Regions from separate parts of the Nesterenkonia rhizosphaerae genome, predicted to be linked through region 1. Evidence: predicted binding sites of a transcription regulator. Region 1 holds the regulator's gene; each other region holds the start of a gene.
What was found. The regulator LexA, encoded in region 1, represses DNA repair genes until DNA is damaged. The targets are predictions, from matches to a motif close to TCGAACANNTGTTCGA.

Region 1 (9,631 bases):
TCCCCCGAAGTTCGACGACGATCCGGTCGCGCTGAGCTTTGATCCGCTCAACGTTGGCCATGAGGTCAGCCGCATGGTCCAGGGCAGCACAGGCGGCAGCCTGGGTGATGGCCGAGAGGTGATAGGGCAGACGAACCAGGCGCAGGGCGTCGGTGACTTCTGGGGCTGCGGCAAGATAACCGAGTCTGCCGCCGGCAAGGGCGAAGGCCTTACTCATGGTGCGGGTGACGATCAACTGTGGGCGTGAAGGAAGCAGTGTCAGGGCTGAGGGCGTGCCGGGCTGACGGAACTCTCCATAAGCCTCGTCAACGATGACCATGGTCTCTGTGTCCAGCGCGGCCTCGTAGGCGGCCTCCACCACAGCCAGGTCCAGTGCCGTACCGGTCGGATTATTCGGTGAGCACAGAATGACCACATGGGGACGGTGCGCACGGATTTGGGCCGCGACATCGTCAGGTGTCTGGGTGTAGCCGGGACCGCGGGTGCCTGCAATGTAGTCGCTGTATACACCACGGGCGTAGAGCGGGTACATCGAATATGTCGGCGGGAAGGACATCACGCTACGACCCGGGCCGGCGAAGGCCTGCAGGATATGCTGCATCACCTCATTGGAGCCGTTGCCCGCCCATATGTGTTCACCAGTGAGCTGGACCGCCGCAGCTCCAAAGTCAGAGGCGTCGCGAGCAAGTTCACGGTTGAGGTACTCCGCGAGCTTCTGGCGCAGCAGGCTGAACTCACGGTCTGGATAGCGATTGAGGCTCTCTGCAGCCCTGCGGACCTCTTTCGCGATGGCATCAACGACATCTGACGGGACGTCATAGGTGGTTTCGTTGACATTCAGCATTGCTGGAACTGCTAGCTGAGGTGCGCCGTAGGGCGCCTGACCGCGGAGCTCATCACGCAGCGGTAGGGCTGCCAGTCGGGAAGTGCGGGTCTGCTGTTCGCTCACCCGACTATCCTAGTCCTCGCCTGAATTGGAGGTATACGACCCCGGGGCGAAGACCACAGAGTGAAATGACTCAGTTCTGCGGCCCCGAGGTGGGGACATAAATGACCTCGCCTGGCTGAAGCTCTGACGAATCCAAGCTATTGAGTTCCGCAATTTGCAGGATCACCGTCTGGACGTCTTCGTTGGTGTCAGCACGAGAGGCGATCGACCAGAGAGTGTCCCCGGCATTGACCTTCATTTCTTCGGCATGGACACCAGCGGCTTCTGTCGATCCGGCCTGGACCTGATTAAAGAAGGAAGCGGAGACGAAGAGGGCACCCGCCACGACTGTTGCGGCAAGCAGCAGTGCAGGCAGGCCAAGGAACATCAAGCGGCCCCGGCGGGTCAGGCGCAGAGCGACCCCAGAGAGGTGTCCTTTGGCGCGGGCGGTGTTTGTCCGATCCTTATCGGTACGAGCCGTATGAGAGCGGAGCATATTGGTGGGGACCTGAGATGAGGTGGTCATGGGGAAGAACCTCCTGTTTCGAACCTGTGTTCTATTTCTAGCACATATCTTCGACTCATGGCCAGACACTCGCATATATCTATGGAATCTTTCTGCGATTTCGAGTAGCCTGACCGTAATGTTCGAAGTGACTTTCGATGACGTTCCCTATTCAACGGGGAGGGTCTGACACGAAAGTCCGTCACAGGGAGGATCGGCACATGGCGGCACCGGAGACCGATGAAGCACCAGCACTGACTGAGCGTCAGCGCCAGATCGTCAATGTCATCCAGAAGTCTCTGGCTGAGCGCAGCTATCCGCCGTCTATGCGGGAGATTGGAGATGCCTGCGGTCTTGCCTCGCTCTCATCGGTGACGCACCAGCTGGCTCGACTTCAGCAGCTCGGTTACCTGCGACGCGTCCCGGGTAAACCTCGCGCCATGGAGGTCATTCGTGACTCGTCTGGACGTCTGCTGGCCACCGAGAACAGCAGCAGCGATTCAGCACAGTCTCGCGGCCAGGGCGCCGAGGACGAGACCGTGGTCCAGCTGGACGCCTACCGCACTGATAGCGATAGCCGTGTCTCAGAGGTGCCTTTGGTAGGACGCATTGCCGCTGGTGGTCCCATCCTTGCCGAACAGAACGTGGAAGAAGTCATCCCGCTGCCTCGCCAGATCACTGGTGAGGGCGAGCTCTTCATGCTTCAGGTGCGCGGCGATTCCATGATTGAAGCTGGAATCTTCGAAGACGACTGGGTTGTGGTCCGCCGTCAGCAGGATGCTGATAACGGGGACATTGTGGCCGCTCTCCTCGAGGACGAGGCCACTGTCAAGACCCTCAAGCGTCGTGATGGTCATCAGTGGTTGCTGCCGCAGAACCGCATGTACGAGCCAATTCTGGGCGACGACGCCACGATTATGGGCAAGGTCGTCACCGTACTGCGGAGTCTGAGCTAGCCCTCGCGGAGTCGGGCTAGGGCACCGCGAGCGACCTTTTGGTCAGTAGTGGCCCAGAAGTCCGGCATGGACTTCTTCAAGAATCCGCCGTAACGCGCAGTTGCTAACCGCGAATCCAATACTGCGAGTACGCCTCGGTCCTCTGCGGTGCGGATCAATCGCCCTGCGCCCTGGGCCAATCGGATGGCTGCATGGGTGGCAGAGACTTGCATGAATCCATTGCCGCCAGCTCGGGCTGTCTCCTGACTGCGGGCGTTGGTCAGCGGATCATCGGGCCGCGGGAACGGAATCCGGTCAATAACTACCAGCCGGCAGGACCGACCTGGAACATCAACGCCCTGCCACAGGCTCATAGTGCCGAAAAGGCAGGTCTCTTCATCCTCGGCGAACTGCCGCACTAGGGCAGACATGGTCGCGTCCCCCTGGCAGAGGATCGGGACATCCAGCTTGGTGCGCAGTTCCTCTGCGGCTTCTTCGGCAGCTCGCCGCGAGGAGAACAGCGCAAGAGTTGCGCCTCCCGAGGCATCGATCAGCCCTGCCAGCTCCTCACGCTGGACATCCTGGGTTTTCAGTGACGGCGCCGGGAGGTGCTTCGCCACATACAACATTCCCTGGCGCGGATAGTCGAATGGGCTGCCGACATCAATGCCCTCCCACGCCGGGGCTGATTCGCCCTTCAGGCCAAGCTGGCCGGCTACCGGATCGAAACTGTCACCGATAGTCAGTGTCGCCGACGTGAGCACTACGGTGCGTTCCCCGAAGAGTCCCTCCCGGAGACGGCCGGCCACCGAGGTCGGTGCCACATAAATGATGGGCGGCTCGGAAATATCAGCCTCCCGATACCCCTGCCCCGGTGTGAATGTTCCAGGGCGGGACAACCAGATCACATCCGGGGTCTCACCCGCATCCAGCATCCGGTTGGCAGTATCCATCACCGCCTGCAGACGTGAACGCGCCGTAGTGCGGCCAATATCTGCTTCACCGTCACCTGAGGGCTTGGAATCAGAGAGCGCAGTGCGGGCAGCATTTCTAGCCAGCTCAACGGCCTGGAGCTGCTGTTCGTTCATTCCGGTCGGTCGCCGCGGGGTGCTCACCAACAGACCGGACTCGGCAGCGCCAAAAGCCGTCTCCACGGCCGATGCGGCGGCCTGCAGAGCATCGACGCTAATGGCGGTATGCCTTCGCGCGGAACTGGCGGCAGCCTGGATCATCTGCGCCGAGAGCTGTGCAGTCACCGCAGAGGTGACCCGCTCGGCCATCTCATGAGCCTCATCGATGATGACCGCATCATGCTCAGGCAAGACCTCCAACCCCTCGAAGGCATCAATAGCGAGCATCGCGTGGTTGGTGACCACCAAGTCCGCGTCAGCGGCGTCGCGTCGCGCCAGCTCCGAGAAACACTCCTCGGCCATCGGGCATTTACGTGGGCCGATGCAGTCCACCGCGTTGACCGACACCTGACGCCAGGCTTGATCTGTGACACCGTCGGGCAGGTCGTCGCGATCTCCGGTGTCTGTGGTCTCAGCCCATTCGCGCAGCATGACCACCTCTTTGCCCAGCCGCGAGGTGGGTTCGAAGGTGGTCACACCGCCGGTAGGCTCCACGGCCGCGGCGAAAAGGGCTTCCTGATCGTCGTCGCCCTCGGGGAATCCGCCGGCCAGTTTCTGCTTACACAGGTAGTTGGCCCTGCCCTTGATAAGGGCGACCTCCACAGGACGCGGCAGCTCAGGCTCAATGCTCTCCAGCAGACGCGGCAGGTCCCGACCCATGATCTGGGCCTGCAGGGCAAGAGTCGCGGTGGAGACCACAACGGGTTTGTCAGCCTCCACCGCATGGGCCACTGCAGGCACCAGATAGGCCATGGATTTACCAGTACCGGTACCGGCCTGAACCAGCAGATGCTTTCGACGACGCAACGCAGTTGCCACCCGTCGCGTCATCTCCACCTGCCCCTCGCGCCGACTGCCGTCGAAGGCGTCTACTGCTGTGGTGAGCAGTTCTTCAGCTCGGTCAGCAGCGGGGCTGATCTCAGCAGGGCGCGCGGTAGAAGTGGAAGCCGAAGTCACGCTCCTAGTCTTCCACCTGGTACTGACTCAGTTCCGCGGCAAGGCTCGGACGCACCAGGACATGAATCCTGGTGCCCTCCTCCTGGTAATCCGTGGAGAGAATCTCGGCGTCCTCAGCGTGCAGGCGTGAGACAACCTCGCCGTCGGCATAAGGCACCAACAGCTGCAAAGGCACTGTGGGACGTGGGATGGAGTCACGGATCAGTTGCTTCAGCTCGTCAATACCCTGACCCGTATGGGCAGAGACCACAATGGCATGCGGCTCGCGACGCCGGATCCGATCGATCACATGCGACTCGGCGGCGTCAGCCTTGTTCAGCACGATGATCTCATCGACTTCGTGGGCGTCCACTTCGGCCAGCACTTTGCGCACTGCAGCTATCTGGCTTTCGGGCTCCGGGTGGGAGGCGTCAACAACATGCAGGATCAGGTCCGCGTCGGCGACTTCTTCCAGGGTGGAGCGGAATGCCTCCACGAGCTGCGTGGGCAGCTGCCGAACGAACCCGACCGTGTCAGAGAGCGTGTATCCGATGCCATCAGGGGTCACTGCTTTACGCGTGGTGGGATCCAGGGTGGCGAACAATGCGTTCTCCACCAGCACCCCGGCGTCGGTGAGGCGGTTCAGCAGAGAGGACTTGCCCGCGTTGGTGTACCCGGCAATGGCCACCGACGGCACAGCGTTGCGCTTACGGTTAGCCCGCTTGGCATCACGGGCTGGCTTCATGCCAGCAATCTCGCGGCGCAGTTTGGCCATGCGCTGGTTGATGCGCCGACGGTCCAGCTCGATCTTCGTCTCACCGGGGCCGCGGGAACCAATGCCGCCGCCGGCAGCGCCGACTCGACCACCGGCCTGACGGGACAGTGACTCACCCCAGCCACGGAGTCGAGGCAGCATGTACTCCATCTGGGCCAGCTCCACCTGGGCTTTACCTTCACGGGACTTCGCGTGCTGGGCAAAGATATCCAGGATCAGGCCGGTGCGGTCGATGACCTTGACCTTCACGATGTCTTCAAGACCTCGGCGCTGGGACGGGGCCAGCTCGGAGTCGACAATGACAGTGTCGGCGCCGAGCTCAGCGACCGCTTCTTTGATCTCTACCGCTTTGCCGGAGCCGAAGAAGGTTCCCGGGTCGGGCTTGCCGCGACGCTGGATGAACCCGTCAAGCACCGTGGAACCGGCAGTCTCGGCCAGTGCCGCGAGCTCGCGCAGCGAATACTCGGCTTCGGTGATGGTTCCTTCAGTCCACAGCCCGGCCAGGACCACGCGTTCTAGACGCAGCTGCCGGTACTCGACCTCGGTGACGTCTTCAAGCTCTGTGGAGAGACCCTCCACGCGGCGCAGCGAGCGACGCTCGAAGAGGTCGTACTGCTCGCCGTCGTGTTCGGTGTGGGCATCGGAGTCAGCAAGTTCGCGGGCTCGATCACCCAGGATCGAAAGACGACGCTGCCTGGCGTCCTCATTGAGGTGTTCTTGATCAGCGACGAAGCGGGTCGCCTTGCCGTTGGTGTTGGCCTCATCTGCCGCGAGGATGCGGGCGATAGTGGCATCAATGCTCGACTGAGCGTTGTCTTTTTCTGAGTTCTTATATTCAGTCATAAATCCTCGGGGACCCGGATCGGGGTCCAAATAGTTAATGGGATTCGGACAAGCTCAACCGGCGGCTTACTTCAGAGCCCGGGAGCAATTTCCAGTGAGGTGTTTCAGCCGCGGGGACGGGCAAACACGGTGTGACGAATCCACATGGATTCTAGTATCGCACATCAAGCCAGTATTGGACAGGGGGAATCCGCACCGAACAGGTGCGGAGGATACGATCTCTTAGGTGAGCTCCTCGCACTATTTCTCCCCTGATCCAGCCGCTCCGATGCAGCGCCGCACTATCCCGGTCACCCTTGAGGGTCGGGACGTTCACGTCACCACCGCCGGCAGCATCTTCTCCCCTGACGGCCTGGATAAGGGCACCGCGGTGCTACTGCACCACGTTCCGGACCCTGCAGCCGGAGGCAATCTGCTTGATATCGGCTGCGGGTGGGGCCCGATCGCGTTGTCCATGGCAATGCGCTCCCCCGAGGCCGAGGTGTGGGCGGTGGATGTCAATGACCGGGCGCGCACCCTCTGTGCCGAGAACGCCGCAGCGCTGGATCTGCCTCAGGTCAGAGTCCACGCCCCAGAGGATGTTCCCGACGACGTCCGGTTCAGCACGATCTGGTCCAATCCTCCTATCCGGGTGGGCAAAGCGGTGCTGCATGAACTGCTTCAGACATGGCTCCCCCGATTGGAACCTGGTGGCACCGCGTGGCTGGTGGTGCAGAAGAATCTAGGAGCAGACTCACTTCAAAAGTGGATGAGCAGCATGCTCGCCGATATTGATAGCGAATTCCTTGTCGACCGACCAGAGACGGATAAAGGATTCCGGCTGCTGCGAGTCCGCCGGGGCCACCCACAGTGACACTGGAACAGCTGGCCGAGCTTCCCATCGCCGAGCTTGAAGAGGCGGTGATCTTCTCCGAGTGGCGCGAGCTGCGCCGGGCGTCCACACGATCGCTGACGCGCACAGCTGCGCTGATGACGGCACTGAATTATGAGCCCACGCAGCCGCCCCATCAGGTGATCGGCGTCGTGGGCTCCAAAGGTAAGGGAACGGCAGCCGCCTATGCCTCGGCGGCACTGGCCGGTCTCGGCTACCGGGTGGGGACAGTCATGAGCCCCGGAGCGGTGTCCAATGCGGACCGGATCCGGATTGCCGGGCGGGTCGTTGAGGAGCCAGTACGCCGTCGGGTGCTGCTGCAGATCGAATCAGCGCGCAGGCAGCTACCGCCCGCGACAGCCGAGTCCGGGTATTTGGCACCGACTGGACTGTTCCTGCTGATGGGGATGATGATCTTCGCCCAGGAGGGCATCGACGTGGCCGTGGCAGAAGCTGGAATCGGTGGTGCCTCCGATGATCTCTCGCACTGGCCTCTCAAGGGTGTGGTCGTCACCGGCATCTTTGCGGAGCACCTGGAGATCCTTGGCCCCACGGTGGCCGACGTCGCCCGTGATAAGGCCTCGGTGGTCACCTCCAGCACGCGATTCTGCGTGAGTTTCCCGCAATCTGCAGAAGTCGCACAGATTCTCATCCAGCGGTGCAGCAGCCGTGAGGCCGTGCTTCTGGAGTCCGGCCTCTGGGAGTACCGAATGGTCGAGCACCTGCCGGCCGGCTTTGGCCGCACCAATGCGGCTCTCGGTGTGGCCGCAGCGCGCGCCTTCCACGGGGTGGTCGGGGCTGAGCAGGAGGCCGACCTGTTGGCGGCGCTGCGCTCCGTGCAGTATCCGGGCAGGCTGTCTTTGCACCGATTCGGTGAGCAGGAGTGCGTGGTGGACTCAGCTGTTTCAGCTGCGGGCTTGGATGCTGCACTGGATTATTGCCGGCAGACCTGGGGGCATCAGGACCACCAGGTGCTGGTGTGCCTGCCGCCGTCGAAGGACCTTGCTGGTTTCATTCAGCGACTGCGGCAGTTCCCAGGCCGCAAGGTCTTCGTGAAGATTCCGGGGGCTTATACCGGCATGCCTGAGCGCGATGCCTGGCCCTGGGAGTGGGTCACCGATGACCAGCTGGATTCAATGCTGCGCCAGGGTCATACGTTGGCGGCGGGGACCGTACTGTTCACCTCGCTGGTGCTGCGCACCCTCAAGGTCGACGCCGAGCGGCTCTTCCTGGCCTGACGTCCTCAGTGCATTGTGCCGGTGTAGACCAGCTCAGCTGGACCGGCGAGTTCCACTTCCTCGGCGCCGTCGGGCCGGGCACGGAAACGGACCGTCACTTCTCCGCCGGGCACGCCCACCTTCCACGTATCGACGCCGTCGCCGGCCGCCCACACGCGGACAGCCGCTGCGGCGGCACACGCGCCGGTGCCGCAGGACAGGGTCTCACCCACGCCTCGTTCGTGGACTCGCATACTCACGCGTCCCACTCCGGTCTCCACCAGAGGTTCGGCGGGCACCACGAACTCCACATTGGTGCCGTGAGGCGGAACAGGCTCCACCTTCGGGGCCTGGTGCAGGTCGAGCCGCTGCAGGGACGCAGTATCTGGCAATGCGACCACAGTGTGCGGGTTCCCCATAGATATGCTGAGGGCAGGTCTCGGGTCCTCCAGGCCGGCTGCCTGGACCAGTGAATCGCTGGCTCGTTCCGCCGCCATTTCCGGGTCGATGAAGGACCAGATGCCCATGCCGATGGCATAGCCTTCCGGCACTTTCTGCACAGTCTTGAGCCCACCGCGGGTCAGCACCGGGAGGCTTCCGCCATCCTCCAACTCCGCGTAGCCATTGCTGAGCAGGAAATGAGCGAAAGCCCGCACACCATTGCCGCACATCTCGGCGATGGACCCGTCGCCGTTGCGGTAGTCCATGAACCACAGCGGCGCCTGCTCCGTGCAGGTCAGCCCGACGGCCTCCAGCGCGTCGCGACCTTCATCAAAGGCATGAGCGGGTACAGCACGGATGAGCCCATCTGCACCAACGCCGAGGTGGCGGTCGCACAGTTGCGCCACACGTTCGGGGCTCAGTGTGATGCCCCCTGCGGGGTCGGCGATCATGACGAAGTCATTGCCGGTGGCGTGGGCTTTGGTGAACTGCATAGTCATAGTCAACCACCTGCTGTCTCAATAGCTTCCAGGGCTGAATCCAGGAGATCCTCGGCGGGGGCCTGCAGCCACGTGATGCGCGGGTCGGCACGGAACCAGGTTTCCTGACGGCGGGCGAATTTTCGGGTCGCCACGATGGTCTCTTCCACTGCCTGTTCCAGGCTCAATGCCCCATCGAGGACACGGAGGAACTGCTGGTACCCGATGGCCTGACCGGCGGTGCGTCCCTCGCGCAGTCCGGCCTGCTCAAGGCGCTTGACCTCATCGAGGAGCCCCTGTTCGCGCATCAGGTGAACCCGCTCAGCGATCCGCTGATGCAGCAGTCCCCGCTCCACATTGAGCCCCAACTGCACCACCGGCGTCATCTCCCGGTGATAGACCCGCTGCGGCATGAAAGAGGTAAAGCTGCGTCCACTGACTTCGGCGACTTCAAGGGCACGCACTAGTCGGCGGTCGTCTCGAATCACACTGGCCGATTCTGGATCGGTGCGGCGCAGTTCATCGCGCAGCACCGCAGCCCCCTCCTGCTCCAGCCGGTCTTGTAAGCGTT
Region 2 (9,631 bases), on a different contig from region 1:
CACCGGGACATCCTGCCGGACCGGATTTGGGGAGATGGCGAGGCTGAAGGGGTCCGTCAGCGCGCAGCGGAGGAGCTCAAGGCCACTGCCCATGCTGCGGCTCGGCTTGGGGTGCGAACGGTCACCGGTTTTACCGGGTCTGCTATATGGAAGTACGTGGCGATGTTCCCGCCCGTCTCCGAGGACCTCATCGAGGCCGGCTACCGGGACTTCGCTGAGCGCTGGAACCCTATTCTGGATGTTTTCGACGAGGTGGGGGTGCGCTTCGCTCATGAGGTACACCCCTCGGAAATAGCCTATGACTACTGGACCACGGTGCGAGCGCTGGAAGCCATCGGCCACCGTGAGGCTTTCGGGCTGAACTGGGATCCTTCCCATATGGTGTGGCAGGACATCGACCCGGTGGGGTTCCTCTGGGATTTCCAGGACCGGATCTACCACGTGCACTGCAAGGACACGAAGAAGCGACTGACTGATGGGCGCAGCGGACGGCTCTCTTCGCATCTGAGCTGGGCGGACCCGCGGCGGGGCTGGGATTTTATCTCCACCGGTCGCGGAGACGTTCCCTGGGAGGATGCCTTCCGGATGCTCAACGCCATCGGTTATCAGGGCCCGTTGTCAGTGGAGTGGGAGGACGCAGGAATGGACCGTCTGGTGGGCGCGCCCCAGGCCCTGGAGTTCGTCCGTACCCACGCCTTCGAACCTTCTGAGGCGGCCTTCGACGCCGCGTTCTCCACTCGCTGAGGCAACCTTCACCTCTTGGGATCACCACTGATGGGCTGTCCGGCCCTCTTGCGGCGGGCAGCCCATCAGTGGTGGCTAGTGGGCGAAGGCGACCCGGCGCATAGTGGGCCGGGTGACCTGGGCACCGGCGTAGACCGCCAGCATGCCCAGTCCCAGCACCACCAGCGCGGTGACGACTGTGGCCGGGGCTGTCACCACCGCGATACCGATAATCGGGAATGCTGTCACCGCTGCGGTGATCAGGGCAATGGTCACCACTATGCCCAGTGAGCGCATCACTGACAGGGTGCGGATGCGCTGCAGCTGTTGAACGTCCATCCCCATTTTGGTCAATGAGGAGTAGAGATGTTTGCGATCCAGAACCTGCGCGGTCTGGTTCACGCCCACTGAGCAGGCAGCCATCAGGAAGGCCACCGCCAGTGTCAACCACACACCGCGCTGCACATCTGCCATCAGGATCTGCTCCTGAGTGCTCACCCCGCCGTCGCCGGCAGCGAAAATGCCGAGTCCACAGCCTGCGATGACGCCCACGTATGTGGTGATGGACACCCCGCCGATCTGCTTCCACATCTGCTGTGGAGATTCCAGGACGCTGCGGGCGGCAATCAGCCGTTCCACGCTGCGGGCCTTCTTCAGGTGCCGCCGGGTCACCACTTTCAGCACCCACGGCCCCACCACCTGGACCACCACCAGCGGCACAGCTACTGCGATCAGCGAGACGGTCACCGCCATGGCCACACTGCCGAAGCCGCTCAATCGCGCCAGGACCTGCGCTGCGATCACACCGAGTACGGCCAGCACTACTCGGACCCAGTGGACACGAGCCGGGCTTTGCAGGGTCCGCACTCCAAGAGGCGTCACCTGGATCCGGCGCATCCCCAGCAGAGCAGCAGCGGTGGCCGCCGCCAGCAGTCCCAGGAAGGACAGCGCCCATATGTCGAGTCCCATCCAGAGTCCCTGGACTCCCATAGGAGAACCGCCGAATGGCAGTAGGCCGACTGCCGGCATCAGGGCGGTGTAGAGCAGTGAGCCTCCCAGAAGGCCGGCCAGGGCGAGAACGGCCGCTTCGGCAACTGCCAGTCGGCGCAGCTGTGCGGTGGAGGCGCCGATCAGCCGCAGACTGGAGAGGCGTTCATCGCGACGTCGTGCCATCAGCCGGGCTGCGGAAGTCATCAGGGAGAACATCGGTACGGCAAGCAGCACCAGGGCCAAGGCGGCCAGAATTGCGTAGAACTCAGCTTCGGGGTTCTCCATGGTGAAGAAGAACATCGAGCCTCCGATGACCATGAACGCGATACCGCTGGTCAGTGTGAAGGCGGCCACCGGCAGCAGCCAGATACTGTGTTCTTGAAAGAGTTTTCCTAGAAAGAGGCGGATCATCGGGGAGCTCCCGACACTGCGGCGGAATCTTCAATAATCTGACCATCGGCCAACCGGATCAGCCGCGTGCAACGAGCTGCCACGGCGGGGTCATGGGTCACCATCACCAGCGGTGCACCGCGACCAACGGTGGAGTCCAGCAGCGCATCCAGCACGCTGGCTGAGGTGGTCGAGTCCAGGGCACCAGTGGGTTCATCGGCGAAGACCACATCCGGGCTGGCCACCTGGGCGCGAGCAATGGCTACCCGCTGGGCCTGCCCACCGGAGAGTTCGGCAGGGCGTCGGTCCTCCATACCAGCCAGGCCAAGGTGCTGGAGCCAACCATCAGCGGTGGTTTCGGCGTGAGCCCGGGTGGCACCGGACATCATCAGCGCCACCGCCACGTTCTCCCGTGCGGTGAGTTCCGGCAGCAGCAGGCCTTCTTGGAAGACGAAGCCAATGTGCCGACGACGTAATCGGGCGCGCTTTTCTGCGGACAGGGACGAGACGACGACGTCGTGTCCTCCAGCCAGCATCCGCACTTGGCCCTGGTCTGGGGTCAGGATTCCGGAGAGGACGTGCATCAGCGTGGTCTTGCCTGATCCGGAGGGCCCCATAATGGCCACCGACTCTCCGGCGTGCACGGTCAAGGATGCATGGTGGAGAGCTGTAGCTGATCCGTAGGTCTTGGTGAGATTCTCTGCGATGAGGACAGGGTGGGTCATATCTCCAGAGTCCCGCGAAACCCCTGCTCAATACATCGGCGTGGAGGCTGAACCTGGCCTCAGACCTCAGGATGAGGCTGCGGTGATCAGATCATCCAAAGGGGGCCTCCCCCGCTCCTCGGGCAGTAGCTCAAAAGACCGCTGTTCCGTGGCGATGCCGTTAATCTGCAGGGCCACAGCGTGGGCTCCCGGGTAGTAGCGCCTGGTGGTGATCATCCTGAAGGAGTGCTTACGCTGCACGCTCAGGCACTCCCCTGGCCCGAGTACTCCGGTGGTCAGCTTAAAAGTCTTAGCTGTGGTGGTTCCGTTGGCCTTGCGGTGGTGGATGACGTAGTCGATAGCCAACTGCGCAGGTTCTTCGCCGGTGTTGTGCAGTTCAGCTCGAAACGTCAGGGCTCCTCCCCACGGCACCTCGGTGCGCTCCAGATACGGGCCGGACACTTCAATTTCTGCCGGCCCAAAGCCCAGCAGTTCTAGAGCCGAGGGGTGGCCCTTCTTGATCAGGGTGCGCAGGCCGTGTCGAACTACCCACGGCGTTGTTTCGTCAGGGTCCGCCAGCCAGCTGCGGGCGGTCTCCACTACTACGTCCGGTATGTCCCGGCTGAGGTCGTTGAGGTGATTAGCCACTGAACGGCGAACGTATTCGCTCTTGTCCTTGTACAGCGTGTTGAGGATGGGGATGGTGATACCTGGCTGCTTGGTCAGCTGCGGGATACGCACCGCCCATGGAAGGTAAGGGCGTGTTCCTTCGCTGGCTAGACGACGCACATGTTCATCGGGCGATGTGGTCCATTCTGTGATGATGCTCAGCGCTGCGTCGAGGTCATGCCGCAGCAGGGCGCGGATGGCGAATTCTGCAGTCAGCCGGTGGGTCAATTCCGCCAGCAGGTGAAGGGCGTCGGCAAAAGCCTGGTGGGTTGCTTCCGTGCGGGCGCGTGCAGCAACGGCGCTGGTCACCGGCCAGATGAGCCACCCGGTGAACTCGGCTGACTCGGCGGCTGCTCGGATCACCGCTGCTAGCTGCTCGTAGTCGCCCGGGATGTCCTCCAGGAGAGCATCGCGCAGATGATCTGAGCGTTCCCGCAGACTCAACCCGTCAAAAGCGCGCGATGCGGCGGTGAGTGCTGGCATATGGCTGCCGGTGATGGCAGCTAGCTGTCGAGTGAGTGTCTCAGCGGTCTGCGTGCTGATCAGTTCATCTGCTTGAGGCATTACCGCTGCTTCGGCTGGACAGGGGGATGTTCGGCAAGGCAGAACAGGTTGCCTTCGGGGTCGGAGAGAGTGGACCACTGCACATGCGGATATTCGTCCAGCACATCCCATTCATGCAGGGCACCCAGGCGTAGGGCGCGCCGCACTTCTGTCTCTCGCCTGCCCCAGGGCACGGTCAGATCAAGATGGGCCACCTGGTACTGGGGTCGTGGATCCGATCTCAACTGGAACATCATGGGCACACCCCCGGCACCAGCCGCCGGCAGATACGCCGAATCAATGGACAGCTGCGGAGTGACCTGCAGAAACTCTGCCCAGAACGTGGCTAATCGATCCGGGTCCTCAGCCTGCACGTTCCAGGCCCCGAAAGTGATGTGGGAGGGAGAACTCGAAGGTCCACTGATGCTCATGGCGATTCCTTCCTGTGGTGACCACACCCACAGTAGTCGAACCTATATTCGATAGGAAGGGGGTAAATGCAGACTAATGGCAATCGAGGGAGACCAGACCCTGGGGCAGCGATGTCACATTTAGCTGTCGGTACGGACCGCCTGTCGCGGGGCGAACGGACCAGTCTCCTTCAACCCGGCGCCCCCCCGTCAGAAAAAGTATCCAAAAACCCTCGACAGGTACCAGACAAGATGAAACAATAGAACATAGATTCGATAGATGGACAGGTCCTCAGGACTAGTCGAGAGACCTGGAAGACAGGCACGAAAACCGGCACGCAGGCGAGCACGAAGACAACCACGCAGACAGGCACAAAAGCAGACGGCAAGGCCGGCACAGGGACAGGGGTGATCACTATGGCAGCTTCCACCAGCAGCACCCCTCCCATGCCTGAGCACCTGAGAGCCCTCGCCGGGGAACCAGAACTCGCTGCAGCCTGGGAGCAGCAGGTCGCTGCACGGCGAGGTGAAGCAGCCACCATCACCGCACTTTTGGACTACCGTTCACGGACTGCCGCGCATTATGCCCAGGAACCCCTGGTCGTCCGGTCTGAGGCAGATCGTGCCGCGGTTCGTGATGCCGCTCGGATCCTCGGGACCAGCGACCGCACCGCCACTAGCATCCTGAACACCACACAGGAGGCTAAGTGCCTTCTCCCCCACACGTGGCGGGCATTCTGTGAGGGTCTTATTGACCTGCCCCGGGTGCGGAAAACCGTCGACGCCGGCACCACCAGTAGCCTCCCCGCGGACCTGCTTCAACAGTTAGATCAGGCCGCGGCCGAGCAAGCCCAGCGTCGTAGTCTCTCGGAGTTTCATCACTGGCTCACCCGCTACACCGCCTCACTAGACCCAGAGGCCTATGCACGGGCTTGTGAGAAGGAAACCCAAGCCCGGTTCGTGCGGTTTCAGCACCAGTCCCACGGGATGAGTTATCTGCAGGCGTATATCCCTACGCTGGAAGCCGCTGCGATCGAGAAGCGCCTCAAAGCCGCAGCCCGCGGCATGGACCAGCCCAGCGCAGGCCAGGCCAACTCAGAACCAGCCACCCCGGGCGCGCACACTGCAGGTTCCAGCACCGCTGAACCTCACACCGCTGAGGGCCCTGCCTCCGATCCTCAAACTTCGGACCCCAGCACCACCAATCCTCAAGCAGCGGATCCCCGTACTCTGGCTCAGCGGGAAGCAGACCTCCTCACCGCATGGCTACGTGATGGACGGGTCTATGACGCCGCGGTTGATGCCAAGATCATGATCATGATCCCGGAGGCCACCCTCACCGGTGAAGCAGACGAGCCGGCGATGGCTGCAGATCGGTCATGGATGATCCCCGCCCACCAAGCACGCCACCTCGCCGCCAACCCAGAGGCCCAGCATCACTGGTACCAGGGCAGCACACGACGGGATGACCGCAACGCGGAGCACGACTTACTCAGTGCCCGGTATATCGGCCGGTACCCACCAACGCACCTACGCGACGCACTGATCTTCCGAGACGGGACCTGCCAAGCAGAAGGATGCACCATCAGCGCCGAGCGCTGCGATGTTGATCACCAGACCCCCTGGGAGCACGGCGGAGAAACCACCGCAGAGAACCTCTGGGCACTGTGTCGGCGTCATCACCGGATGAAATCCCACGGCTTCCTCCACCCACCACAAACCGAAAACACAGACGCAGGTTCAGAAACCGGCAGGGGCACAGACACCGACAGCAGCCCTGACGGTGATACTGACGGCGGCACAAGCACATGCGCTGGGGCAGGTACTGCCGGACGCTTTGCGCCGGACTTCATATGGCGCGACGCCCCGGTCCGGTACACCCTCGCCGCTTGACCTCAAGGAACCAACGGCACGCCCTCCCGAACGTGCGCTAATGACGCCTAGGAATCCACCACGTGCTTGAGCAGACCGGTGTCTTCCTCCAGCAGAGTCTCGGCCACCGCTCGGCCGAGCTCTTCAGCAGCCTCCATGCCCGCCTCGCGGGTGACCCCGGCCTCTAATGTCAGCTCCTGGCCAGCCTGCTGGACCTCGGAGCCATCAGGGGCACAGACAGTGGCGTCAAGACGCAGCCGCACTCCGCCGTCGGGCTCATCCTCACATCGGGCAATGCCGCCGATCGGTGCCGCGCAGCCAGCATTAAGACGCGCCAGCAGAGCCCGCTCCGCAGTTACTTCCAGGCGCGTGGGGATGCTCTCATACTGAGCCAGCGCAATACCCAGCGCCGACACAGGCGCGGCATCAGCGGACCGTACTTCAACCGCCAGGGCACCCTGTCCGGGCGCAGGCAGCATCACCGCCGGGTCCAGCAGCTCCGAAATATGCTCTTCCAACCCCAACCGGCGCAGACCAGCACCGGCCAGCACCACCGCATCGAGATCCCCGCGTGCAGCATCGGGCGCCTGACTGGAGGCCTCCGCAGCCGCTTCGCGTCCACGCACCCGAGCCAGGCGGGTGCCCACATTGCCACGGATATCAACAATCTGCAGATCCGGTCGAGCCGCCAGCAGCTGAGCGGCACGACGCGGAGAGCCAGTGCCCACCTTCGCGCCCTCAGGCAGCTCCTCCAACGTCAGGTCATCGGCAGAGCACAGTGCGTCGCGCACATCCTCGCGCATCGGCACTGCTGCAATAGTCAGACCCTCCAGGTCCTTCGCCGGCAGGTCTTTCAGCGAATGCACCGCCACATCCACCCGCTCATCAAAGAGCGCTTGGCGCAGCGCAGTGGCGAAGACACCGGTACCGCCCAGCTGAGAAAGCGGACCGGTGAGCACATCGCCTTCGGATTTAATGGTGACCAGCTCATAGTCCAACCCGGAACGCTCGGCCAGCGCCTCAGCCGCCGTCGTCGTCTGGGTCAGCGCCAGCTTGCTGCCTCGGGTACCTACTCGGAAAGCGTCCATCAAGCAGCTCCTTGGGTTGGATTGAAGTGGTCGACGCCGCGGCCACCCGGCGCGCACCGGGAGCGGATCAGAGCGGGGTGCCCCAGCCGCCCTCTCTGGTCAGATCGGACCAGTCGCCGGGAACAGTCTGTTCACCGTTGGCAAGCGGCTCGGCGTTTACGCCAGTGATGTACTCACCCATGACGTCCACCAGGCCGGAGATGAACTCCGGGTGCACGCCGGTGGTCGGCGCGCGATGGAAGGCCAGGCCCAACTCCTCAGCGGTTTCCTTCGCCTCGGTGTCCAGATCCCAGATGACCTCCATGTGATCGGAGATGAAGCCGAAGGGCACAACGACGACGCCTGCATAGCCGCCTGCAGCGTCCTCCTCGATCTGGTCGTTGATATCCGGCTCCAGCCAGGGGGTGCGGGGGTCACCGGAGCGGGACTGGAAGACCACCTGGTAGTCAATACCATCTGCCTCAGAAACCGCAGACATCAGGTAATCGGCGACTGCCTTGTGCTGGGCAGTGTAGACATCGGTGCCGAAAAGATCCTTAATGCGCTGCGGACCCTGAGCTTCAGCCACAGAAGTCGGGATGGAGTGGGTGACAAAGAGGACCTTGATCTTGCCCTCAGTCTTCCCCTTGTCCTGCAGCTGGGACTGCACATCCTTGATGCCAGCGGCCAGGAACTCCTCATTGGGGCTGGTGAAGGCCTTGTCGTAGAAGAACTGGCGAATTTTCACCAGCTTCAACTCTCCCTCAAGCCCGGTTTCCTTCAGCGAACGCTCGAAGTCCTCCAGATACTGGTCATTGCTGGAGTAACCGGCATAAGCGGAGGTGACCAGCACCAGGACCTTGCGGTGGCCGACCTCATGCATTTCCCGGAAAGTGTCATTGAAGTATGGGTCCCAGTTGCGGTTGCCCCAGTACATCGGAATCTCGATCTGCCGCTTGGCCAGCTCTGCTTCCAGGGCTGCCTTCAGCTCCAGGTTCTGGGCATTGATCGGGCTCACTCCGCCATTGGCGCGGTAGTGGGTGGCCACTTCCTCGAGGCGCTCATCCGGGATTCCACGGCCAGCAGTGACGTTGCGCAGGAAGGGAATCACGTGATCCTGCCCCTCAGGGCCGCCGAAGCTGGCCAGCAGGATGGCGTCATAGTTCATCCGCTCACCCTCCAGCGGCTGCTGGGCGATGTACTCTGCGGGCATCGGGGCTTCGGGGGTGGTGGTCATCAGGCAAGCACCTCGTGGATCTCGTCAGTGTGGGCAAGGCGACGTCCGGTGTAGAACGGGGTCTCGTCACGGACGTGGTAACGGGTCTCGGACTCACGCAGTTTGCGCATCATGTCCACAAGATCCGTGAGCTGAGGGGATTCCAGCGCGAGCAGCCACTCCCAGTCATTGAGGGCGAAGGCGCTGGTGGTGTTGGCCAGAACCGAGGGGAACTCCTGGCCGAGCATGCCATGCTCACGCAGCATCTTGCCGCGCTCAGCCGGTTCCAGCAGGTACCAGTCGTAGCTGCGGTTGAACGGGTAAACCACCAGCCAGTCCTCGGCTTCGACCCCGCGGGCGAAGGCAGGCACATGGCCGCGAGCGAACTCTGCGGTGCGGTGCACGCCCATGGCGGAGAAAGCGATTTCGGTCTGGTTGAGCAGACCGGTGCGATGCAGCGTGCGCAGTGCCGCCTGCAGGTTCTCGGCCTTATGCCCGGTGAGCCAGAGCATGATGTCAGCCTCAGAGCGCATTCCGGAGACGTCATAGGCTCCGCGCAGCTCCACGGCGTTCTCGTCATGCCCCAGACCGGCGCCGCGCAGTTCGGCTACGGCGTCGTCGAACTCACTGGTGAGCTTCTTGGCGCTGCGGCCCTCGGCGGGTTCGCTGCGCACCACCCGGTCCCAGTAGCTCTGAGCAGGGCTGCGCTTAAGAACAGTGAAGAGGGTGAACCAGTCCTTGCCGGAAGTGTTGACCTCCTCGGCGCTGCGCTGGGGATTGCGGCCGTAACCTTCGCTCACATCGGGCTCCTCTTCTAATTCTTAAGAGTTCGTATTAAGCAGTCTAACCTGTGCGGAGAGTATTTCTACAGGTTGTAGAAGTGGCGTGGAGCACTGGTCTCAGGCACTCTGGCGCAGCTGTGCCACCGCCGGCAGGCGCTCGATGCTGAACTCTCCCGGCTTATGGTGACGGCAGAACCCGCCGTCGGGAACCTGCTGCAAATATGCGGCCATCTGTGCCAGCTCAGCGGCGGAGAACTCCTCGGCA
Region 3 (9,631 bases), 940 kb from region 1:
GTGGCGCAGATGCGCGAGGCGGGCCTGGAACTCCACGCCCAGGTAGAGGGCGGAACACCCGAACTGCTCAAACCTGCAATCCGCTACATACTCTTCTCCGTACTGCATGAGAAGAACTCCCCTACAGCGGTCTTTGCTGAAACTGACGGGATCGCCATCGACCTCATCGGGGCCGCACTGGATGCCGGCCTGCGGGTACCTGAGGACCTCAGCGTGGTTGGTTACGACAGCACTCGCCAGTGCGACATGATTCGTCCGCGGCTCACCAGCGTGGGACAGCCGCGGCATGAGATGGGCCAGGCCGCCATCGAGCTGCTACGGAACCGCTGGGCCGGCGAGACTGAGGATAAGCACATCATGCTGGAACCCAGCCTCGAAATCCGCGAATCAACCTCCGTGCCCAGGTTTTCTGATCCTGATTCTCCCCTTGACCTGAGCGTCGGCGTAAAAGCAGCAGGCCAGGATCGCTAGATCACTCGACACCAGTGCTCAGCTAGAGGCGATCGAGGCTGTGTGTACATTCCCCGGTCGACTGCCAGTCTGAGGGCGGTGCGCCAGGGCTGGCCGGCGGACTGTGATGGGGCGGCCCCTGGTCGGGTGGACTGCCATCCGGTGGGCGGAGAAAGCCGTGGGATTTCATCCGGTGATGTCGCCTGCATAACGCCCAGAGGTTGCTGGCGGTGGTTCCTCCAGCCTGTTCCCAGGGCGTTTGATGGTCGATGTCGCAGCGCTCAGCACTGATGGCGCATCCCTCTGCTTGGCAGGTCCCGTCCCGGAAGATCAGCGCGTCTCGTAGCCGGGTTGGCGGGTACCGGCCGATATACCGAGCACTCAGTAAGTCGTGCTCAGCGTTGCGGTCATCCCGTCGTGTGCTGCCCTGGTACCAGTGATGCTGGGCCTCGGGATCTGCGGCGAGGTGGCGTGCTTGGTGGGCGGGGATCATCCATGACCGGTCCGCAGTCCATCGCCGGCTCATCACTGTCACCGGTGAGGGTGGCCTCCGGGATCATGATCATGATCTTGGCATCAACCGCAGCGTCATAGACGCGTCCATCGCGAAGCCATGCGGCGAGGAGGTCTGCTTCCCGCTGAGCCAGGGTCCGTGGGTCACTGTTCCGGTCGTCACTAGTCTGGCCTTCAGCCGCTCTTGGGGTGGTGGCAGTGGAGCACCTGGCGTTCGCGTTCGTGGTGGGCTCGTCTGCGCTGGGTTGGCGAGCGCTGCGCTGGTCCATACCCCGGGCTGCGGCTTTGAGGCGCTTCTCAATCGCTGCCGCTTCCAGGGTGGGGATATAGGCCTGGAGGTAGCTCATCCCGTGAGACAGGTGCTGAAACCGCACAAACCGGGCTTGGGTTTCCTTCTCACAAGCTCGGGGGTAACGCTCTGGGTCTAGTGAGGCGATGTAGCGGGTGAGCCAGTGATGAAACTCCGAGAGTCTACGACGTTGGGCTTGTTCTGCCGCGGCCTGATCAAGTTGTTGCAGCAGGTGTGCGGGGAGATCACTGGTGGTGGCGGCGTCGATGGTTTTCCGCACCCTGGGCAGGTCAACAAGACCCTCACAGAATGTCCTCCATGTACGGGGCAGCAAGTGGCGGGCATCCTGGGCAGTGTTCAGAATGCTGGTGGCAGTACGGTCACTGACCCCGAAGAATCTCGCAGCATCATGAGCCGCTGACCTCTCAGCCTCAGAGCGGAGGAGCAGAGGTTCCTGGGCATAGGCGGCGATGACGCGCTCGCGATACTCCACCAATGAGGTGATGGTCGCGGCTTCGGCTTTCCGGGCTATGACTCGCTGCTTCCACGCCACAGCAAACTCCGGCTCCCCAGCGAGGGCTCTCAGGTGCTCAGGCATAGGAGGGACGCTGGTGGTGGAAGCTGCCATGGTGATCACCCCTGTCCCTGTGCCGGCCTCACGGCCTGGCCTTATACCTGGGCTTTATACCTGTGTGCACCTGTCCATCCATCGAATCTATGTTCTACTATTTCATGCTCTTTAATGCCTGTCGAGATATCTTGAGCATTCTTGTGATGCGCACGGGGCATACGGCATGACGTGATCCCCAGCGAAGAAGCCTTGACTGGACGTCTCACCTGTCCCATCGGACCTCATTGCTGCTCCAGCCACTGCGCCATTCAGAATCACGAGACACTTGAGCCCCCATCACCCCACACGGATAGGCCGATAAAGTTATCTGCATGACCGATGATTCTTCCCTGGACACTACTTACCGCCCCGGACTCCCTTTCCCGGGCGTCCCCACGCCATTCCCGGACGAAGATGAGCGCCTTGCTCGCCTGGAAGCAGCCGGAATACCGGCGGAGTACCACGAATGGATGGGCCCTCATGGCATCACGCCCCTGGGGGCGAAACTCGGGCTGGTCTACCGCGAAATGCACCCGGATAAAGTGGTGGCAACTATCCCGGTGGCCGGAAATGAGCAGAATGTTGGCCTGCTGCACGGCGGCGCCCATCTGGCCCTAGCCGAGACCCTAGGCTCTGTGGCCACCATCCTGCACGCCCGGGTGAATCTGGGGCTCGAGTATCCGGTAGTGGGGACAGAACTTGGTGCCACCCATCATCGCGGCGCCACCGAGGGGCTGGTCTGGGCCACCTGCATCCCACTGAACCTGGGTAAGCAGCTGGCCAGCCATGAGATTGTCATGCGCGATGACCAGGGACGACGGCTGTCCACGGCGCGGATGACAAATATGATCCTGCACCCGCGGGGCTGACCCACTACACATTGTTCACTTCAGCGAACGGCGTGGCGGTTTTGGCACAGTGGCGCTGAGCTTGCTAAAGTAAACAGGCGCTCAAAGGGCGCCTGCCGGGGGTGTAGCTTAATGGTAAAGCCCCAGCCTTCCAAGCTGGCTACGCGGGTTCGATTCCCGTCACCCCCTCGCTGAAGGAAAACCCCTGACGTTCTACGCAACGGACAGGGGTTTTTCTGTATCTGCACCGCCGAAGGAGAGCCTGTGGGAGCATCGGATCTTAGAACGGTCACTGCCGAAGCGCGAGACGCAGCCCGCAACCACCGCCTTCGGCTTGCCGTGATCATCCCAGTCTTCAATAACGGTGAGCTTCTGCGTACCAGGGCCTTCCCATCGCTGGTGAACTCCGCCTACTTCGCTCAGATGCACATCCTGCTTATAGACGACGGCTCCACCTATACCGCCACTCGGGAAGCGGTGGCAGAGCTCGCGGCAGCTCATCCTAATGTGACGGCATTCTTCCATGCCGAGGGCGGGTCGGGTTCAGCGTCCCGACCGCGCAATACCGGGGTGGAACTCGCCTTCACTGACTACCTCACGTACCTGGATCCCGATGACGAAATGCTCGACGACGGGTACTGGAAGCTCGTGGAGGATCTTGAGGCGGAGCCGCGCGCTCAGTTCGCCCTGGGAGACGAGATCACCGACCGCAATGGTCAGCAGCGGCTGCTGCCGAATAGACCGCACTATGGCAAGCTCGCCGATGCCGAGGGCCTGATCCGGCTCAGCAAGAATGCGCTGCGCCGAACCGGATTCCGTCCCACCTCCATCGAAGCAATGGTGGTGCGCACTCAGTGGCTTAAGGAACAAAAACTGCGGCAGGTGGAAGGCGCAGCCGGCCAGGACACCCTGTTCTTCTTGCAGGTTCTCCAAGCCGCAGAGGTCTGTCTACTGCGTGATGAGCCCGTCTACATCTATTACGCCGATGTGGCGGGATCCATGGTTAATGCAGTGGGCCCAGGGTACTTCCACAAATGTCTCACCCTGGAGAAGGCCCAGGTGAAGTGGCTGCAGCAGGAGGGCCTGCTCGAGGACTATCTGGAGACTCGCTTCGAGAAGTTCTTCGTCACCTGGTACCTGCGGCAGTTCTCTCGTGTGCAGCCCGAGCACCGTCAGGAGGTTCGTTCCCTGCTATGGGAAATTGCTTGCTGCTATCTCTCCGACCCACGGGCGCACCGATGGCAGTATCCGCAGAGCATGTGGTTCTTCCGTAAGCCCGGGTTGCCTTCCCTTGAGGGCTTGCGCCCATGGGCTGCGCAGGCGAAGCTGCGTGGCTCAGCCGCAGCCGGACAGGCCCGGCAGCTGACTGAGGGGGCGCTCACTCGGGCTGAGCGTCTTGCCGCGCGTATTCGATCCGGCGGCGACCAGCCAGAGCGGTGATCATCCCCAGACCTTCATGCCAGTAGTAATGGTCTTTGAAGGTCACTGGTTTGCGCCTCAGCTTCTTGGCAGAGACCCGAGCGGCGCTGTATCCCAGCCGCAGGACGCCTTCTCCTGCGATCCGCAGCGGCACAACTGGACCTGGAAGACGACGGCGGATCTTCAGTGTGCGCACGTATCCGCCGCGTGAGGCTCGCTGGTGCAGCCACGCCTGAGTGGAGCGGTCTGCTGGAATGGTCTCGTAGATGAGAACATCTTTGGTCCACCAGTACTTCGCCCCGGCACGCTGCATCCGCTCGAAGAGATCGGAATCCTCTCCCCCGGTGAAGTTGAACATCTCGTCGAAACGCATCCCGCGTTCGGCAAACCACTCGAAACGCACCAGGGAGTTGTGGGTGGCTGGCCTGCGCGGATACGGACCTTCCGGATGCTCCAACTTGCGGACAAAACCGTAGTTGGCAAGCCATTCTGGTTCGCCCTCTTCAAACACCGGAAGGACTGGGCCCGTCACGGCATCAGCCCCGGTGGCATTGGCGGTGTCGATCATGGCGCTCAGCCAGTGGGCGGGAACGTATTCGTCGTCGTCGATGAATATCACCGCCTGCGCGTCCTGCGGCACCGCGTCCAACGACGCGTTACGGGCCGAAGAGATTCCCGGCACCGGCTGATGCAGGTACACCGCGCTGGGCAGATGCTCGGCTACGGTCTGTGCCGCGGCGGGCTCAGGCGCGTTGTCCACGATGATGACCTGCGGCGCGGTCAAGGAGGAATCGGCCGGCAGACGTACGGCAGCAAGTGAGTCCAGCAACTGAGCCAACAGCTCGTTGCGCTGATATGTGCACACCAGGATCCACGTGCCCTCTACAGTGATCTGGCTGGAGCCCGGTTTATTGGGCATTGCGGCTTCCCCCCGCGATCTTCCCTATCAGCTGGCCTACTGGCTCATCGGGCAGTTGGGTGTAGCTTTCAGCCTCACCCGTGAACGCCGAAGAACCGCCTTCCTCGGACAACTCCAGATACTCCAGGAAGCCTTGCATATTCTCATTCTTCAGGGAGGTCTGCAGCAGCTGCATCATGTCTTCATCCGGAAGGATCACCTGTGCCCCGCCGGTAGTCACGGCGGGCTCGCCAGTGGGCATGGTGAACATGTGGATGTCATTGGCCCGCAGGTTGCGCATTTCCATGGCGTAGCCGGCCACTGTCTCCGCATTCAGTGCCGAATCCACCTCCATGAACGGGACAATGGACTCCACCACATTCATCACCCGCTGCGGATTGGTCAGCGTATCTCCGGAGAGAAAACGCTGCACGATGGCTTTGACCACACGCTGCTGGTTCTGCACGCGCATATAGTCACCGATGGGGAAAGACTTGCGCTCGCGGACGTACCACAGCGCTTCCTCGCCCTCGAGACGAATCTCCCCCTCTGGGAAGAAAACCGGATCATGCTCGCGGCCGGAGAATGCCTGAGGATTGTCCACGTAGACTCCGCCCAGTGCCGTGGTCAGATCTGAGAATCCTTCGAAGTCGATGACCGCGACATGGTCGATATGGGTATAGAGCATTTCCTCGACCATATCCACCACGAGCTCATATCCGCCGGCTCCCAGCGCAGAGTTCACCCTGCCGTATCCATGCCCGGGCACCTCGACCCACAGATCGCGCATGATGGACATGACATAGACCCCGGATCGATCCGCCGGAATGTGCACGAACATCATCACATCCGAGCGCGCTCCGCCTTCTCCGGTCCTGGCGCGGTAGTCTTCCTCATCATCACCACGGGAGTCGCTTCCCAGCAGCAGCATATTGATGGTGTCATCTGAGGTCCGGTATGCGCTGTCATCGGCAAGATCAAGCTCTTCAATGACATTGCGGTTGTCATCGAAGGTGGTCTGCAGCTGGCGCAGATAGAGTCCGGCGATGACAACGGCGGCGATGACCAGCACAGCTATCACGCCCAGGACAATAGCGATGATCTTAGTGCGGCGTCGTGGTTTCTTCTCGCTGGCAGCGGCCTGTGTACTGCCCTTGCCCGCCTTACCCGCCGCTGGTTCCGGAACGACTCCGCCGCGTGCGCGACGCGGCCGGTGCGGCTGTGGGCCGGGCTGCTGCGGTGGTCGTTCAGCCACTGACCTCTCCCTGTCCTGATAACGACGGCGCGGCCTCGAAACGGCCCAGCACCAGGGTGAGAATATCGGCCTGGCCTTCGCCGGAAGTGAGTTGCTCCACTGTCACGCGTGCTGCTTCTCTTTCGGCTTCCTTCTTCGATGGGCCCGCCCCATTGCCATAGGACACACCGCCGATCACCAAAGTGGCGGTAAAGGACTTATTGTGATCAGGCCCGAAATCCTCAATCAGGTACTTGATATCACCCAGCCCGCGCTCAGCGGCCAGTTCCTGGACGGTGGTCTTCCAGTCCTTGCCTGCTGTCATCGCTTCTTTGTCCTGCAGCAGTGGAGTCACCAGCCGCAGGACCAGCTGCCGGGCGGTTTCGATATTGGTGGAGAGATAGGCAGCACCAATCAGCGCTTCCATGGTGTCGGCAAGGATGGAATCCTTCTCAGCACCTTTAGTGCGCATCTCCCCTTCCCCCAGCCGAATATGCGGACCAACGCCTAAGCTGCGAGCGATCCGGGCCAGAGCCCGAGTGGAGACCAGGGCTGCGCGCAGCTTGGCCAGATCCCCTTCGGGCAGGTCTTCGAAGGCGCGATACAGAAAATCAGTGACCGCCAGGCCAAGGACCGAATCGCCGAGGAACTCCAGGCGCTCGTTGGTGGGCAGCCCTTCGTTCTCATAGGCGAAGGATCGGTGCGTGAGGGCAAGACGAAGAGTCCCGGGGTCAATATGGACCCCGAGACTCTTCAGAAGCTCATTCGTGTCTGCCAACTCCTACCGGGTCCGCAGATCAGGCGTCAGCGACTTTGCGGCCCTTGTACTCGTAGAACAGGGGGGTATCGGCAGAGTCGGTCACCAGCTTGGCCTGGTGAGGACGGCTGTAGACGACACGGCCGTTCTCCACAGTCTTCACCAGGGTAGGCACTTCTGCCTTCCACTGGGAGCGGCGGTGACGGGTGTTGGCACGGGACTTCTTCCGCTTCGGAACAGCCACGGTGTCTCTCTTCTCTCTCGTTGACGGACAGTGTCTAGGGGATCAAGTGTAGGCGGTCGGCGAGGCTTAGGCCTCGTCGTCGCCGTCATTCAGTTGGTTCTTCAGGCCCTGCAGTGCAGCCCAGCGGGGATCGACCTGCTCGTGCTCATGCTCTGGGTCCTCCTCCATGCGGAATCCGCACTCTGAGCAGAGCCCTGGGCAGTCATCCCGGCAGACCGGCTGGAACGGAAGAGCCGAGACCATCAGGTCGCGGAGGACAGGTTCGACGTCGACCATCAGGTCTTCGCCGACTGCCCGGTTCTCTTCGTCCTCGCCGGTATCCGTCCCCTGGGCTTTATCGGCCCAGCTGAACAGCTGCATCACATCGACCGTCAGCGGGTAGCTGATGGGGTCCAGGCAGCGGCCGCATTCGCCCACTACCTCCGCCGAGGCGGTGCCGGTCATCAGCACTCCCTCATGCACGGACTCGATCCGAAGATCCACCGCGAGGTTGCTGCCTTCCGGGATACCCACCAGCACAGTGGAAAAGCCCACCGGTGCTGGTACGTCCCGTGACAGTATTTCCTGCGCGCCGGGGTGATCCTTAAGCTGTTTGACGTCCACCTGCAGAGGCCCGGTCTGGCCGGTGCTCTGGGGATGTTTCACAGCAGACCAGCCTACCACGGCTTAGAGCTGGCCCGCGAATTCCTTGAGCCATGCCCGCAGATCCGGACCCAGATCCTCACGATCCACCGCCAGAGTCACCACAGCCTTGATATAGCTGAGCTTATCCCCGGTGTCATACCGACGACCACGGAAAATCACTGCGTGCACCCCGCCGCCCTCTTCCACCGGCTTGCCAGCCATAGCCTGCAGAGCGTCAGTCAGCTGAATCTCATTACCCTTACCCGGAGGAGTCTGCTCCAACTGAGCAAAGATCGCCGGATGCAGCACATACCGACCAATAATGGCCAGGTTCGACGGCGCATCCTCAACCGCAGGCTTCTCCACCAAAGCCTGCACCGGCACCACCTGCGCGCCCTCTTCCTGATCCGCTCCCCCGGCATCAACCACGCCATAGGAAGAGACGTTCTCCTCAGGAACCTCCATCACCGCGATCACCGAACCACCCAACTGCTGCTGGGTTTCCATCATCGTGGTCAGAAGCTCATCACGGGGATCAATCAGATCATCGCCTAAGAGCACCGCGAAGGGCTCATCACCGACGTGCTGCTTCCCGCAGAGCACCGCATGACCAAGACCTTTAGCCTCACCCTGGCGCACATAGTGGATATCCCCAAGCTGGGTGGCATGCCGGACCGCTTCGAGCTTCTTGGTATCGCCCTTAGCCTCCAGAGTGGCTTCCAGGTTCGGGGCCCGGTCGAAATGATCCTCCATGGCGCGCTTATTACGCCCGGTGATCATCAAAATGTCATCAAGACCAGCTTTGGAAGCCTCAGCCACCACGTACTGGATAGCAGGCTCATCCACCACCGGCAGCATCTCTTTAGGCATCGCCTTAGTGGCAGGAAGGAAGCGTGTGCCCAGGCCAGCAGCCGGGATCACAGCTTTTCGAATGGGGGTCGCATTGCTCATGGGCACACCTTACCGTTTTTGATCTGGAAGAAGTCTGAACTCTTTAGGAGGCGTCGCTCAGCCGGCGGTGCACTGCGTGCGGGACGAACTCTGCAATGTCACCGCCGAGAGTGTGGACCTCTTTCACCAGGGTGGAGGACAGATGCGCATAGCGCCCGTCGCCGGCCAGGAAAATGGTCTCCAGTCCCGTCAGATGCCGGTTCATTGTCGCCATGGACGCTTCGTAGGGCAGGTCATGGGTGCCGCGCAGTCCTTTGACCACGGCGCTGGCACCGACGTCCTTGCAGAATTCGGTCAGCAGCACACCGGCTGGCAGCGGTTTGACCGTGACTCCGCGCAGTGCAGAGAACGTCTCCTGGGCCATCTCGATGCGCTGCTCGAGGGTGAACAGTGGGGTCTTATGGATATTGGCTGAGACCGCCACGATCACCTCATCAAAGAGGTTGGCGGCGCGGGCAATGATCTCCACGTGTCCGTTGTGCAGCGGGTCGAATGAGCCGGGGCATACTGCTGAGTGCATGGCTCAAACCTACTTCACACCCGCCGCGGCTGCCTCCAGAACCTCCAGAAAACGATTGAAGAGCAGGTCGCGGTCAAACTGTGTGCGGGCCAGCTCCAGCGCAGCGCGGGAGGCCCCCTCACGGTCAACGGTGCCTACTTCAAGACGCTGAATCAGGTCCACAGCTGCTTCAGCGGGATCCCGACTCAGTCGGAATCCGGCCCCGTGGGCGTCCAGGACATCAGGAAGCCAGCCGTTGTGATTGAAGAGTACGGGCCGGGCGGCGGCCAGCGCG

Region 2: the regulator LexA is predicted to act here: its motif matches at 4,691-4,706, upstream of ABEA23_RS01090 (HNH endonuclease signature motif containing protein).
Region 3: the regulator LexA is predicted to act here: its motif matches at 1,962-1,977, upstream of ABEA23_RS13745 (DUF222 domain-containing protein).

What each region holds. Positions count from the first base shown of each region.
Region 1 covers NZ_BAABLW010000007.1:783,217-792,847, reverse strand. The annotation lists gene ABEA23_RS09355 (histidinol-phosphate transaminase) at 1-949, opposite strand, end outside; gene ABEA23_RS09350 (LysM peptidoglycan-binding domain-containing protein) at 1,020-1,454, opposite strand; gene lexA (transcriptional repressor LexA) at 1,655-2,389, shown strand; gene ABEA23_RS09340 (ATP-dependent DNA helicase) at 2,386-4,455, opposite strand; gene hflX (GTPase HflX) at 4,460-6,052, opposite strand; gene ABEA23_RS09330 (class I SAM-dependent methyltransferase) at 6,279-6,905, shown strand; gene ABEA23_RS09325 (hypothetical protein) at 6,902-8,161, shown strand; gene dapF (diaminopimelate epimerase) at 8,167-9,081, opposite strand; gene miaA (tRNA (adenosine(37)-N6)-dimethylallyltransferase MiaA) at 9,084-9,631, opposite strand, start outside.
Region 2 covers NZ_BAABLW010000001.1:245,855-255,485, forward strand. The annotation lists gene ABEA23_RS01065 (sugar phosphate isomerase/epimerase family protein) at 1-744, shown strand, start outside; gene ABEA23_RS01070 (FtsX-like permease family protein) at 820-2,124, opposite strand; gene ABEA23_RS01075 (ABC transporter ATP-binding protein) at 2,121-2,828, opposite strand; gene ABEA23_RS01080 (DNA alkylation repair protein) at 2,895-4,040, opposite strand; gene ABEA23_RS01085 (VOC family protein) at 4,040-4,450, opposite strand; gene ABEA23_RS01090 (HNH endonuclease signature motif containing protein) at 4,847-6,322, shown strand; gene hemC (hydroxymethylbilane synthase) at 6,370-7,389, opposite strand; gene ABEA23_RS01100 (ferrochelatase) at 7,457-8,581, opposite strand; gene hemQ (hydrogen peroxide-dependent heme synthase) at 8,605-9,384, opposite strand; gene ABEA23_RS01110 (glutamyl-tRNA reductase) at 9,484-9,631, opposite strand, start outside.
Region 3 covers NZ_BAABLW010000007.1:1,721,986-1,731,616, forward strand. The annotation lists gene ABEA23_RS13740 (LacI family DNA-binding transcriptional regulator) at 1-471, shown strand, start outside; gene ABEA23_RS14290 (HNH endonuclease signature motif containing protein) at 494-976, opposite strand; gene ABEA23_RS13745 (DUF222 domain-containing protein) at 858-1,850, opposite strand; gene ABEA23_RS13750 (hotdog fold thioesterase) at 2,195-2,731, shown strand; tRNA gene ABEA23_RS13755 (tRNA-Gly) at 2,829-2,899, shown strand; gene ABEA23_RS13760 (glycosyltransferase family 2 protein) at 2,975-4,150, shown strand; gene ABEA23_RS13765 (glycosyltransferase family 2 protein) at 4,089-5,048, opposite strand; gene ABEA23_RS13770 (LCP family protein) at 5,038-6,282, opposite strand; gene rnc (ribonuclease III) at 6,275-7,039, opposite strand; gene rpmF (50S ribosomal protein L32) at 7,059-7,262, opposite strand; gene ABEA23_RS13785 (YceD family protein) at 7,329-7,907, opposite strand; gene galU (UTP--glucose-1-phosphate uridylyltransferase GalU) at 7,929-8,837, opposite strand; gene coaD (pantetheine-phosphate adenylyltransferase) at 8,881-9,357, opposite strand; gene ABEA23_RS13800 (glycosyltransferase family 4 protein) at 9,367-9,631, opposite strand, start outside.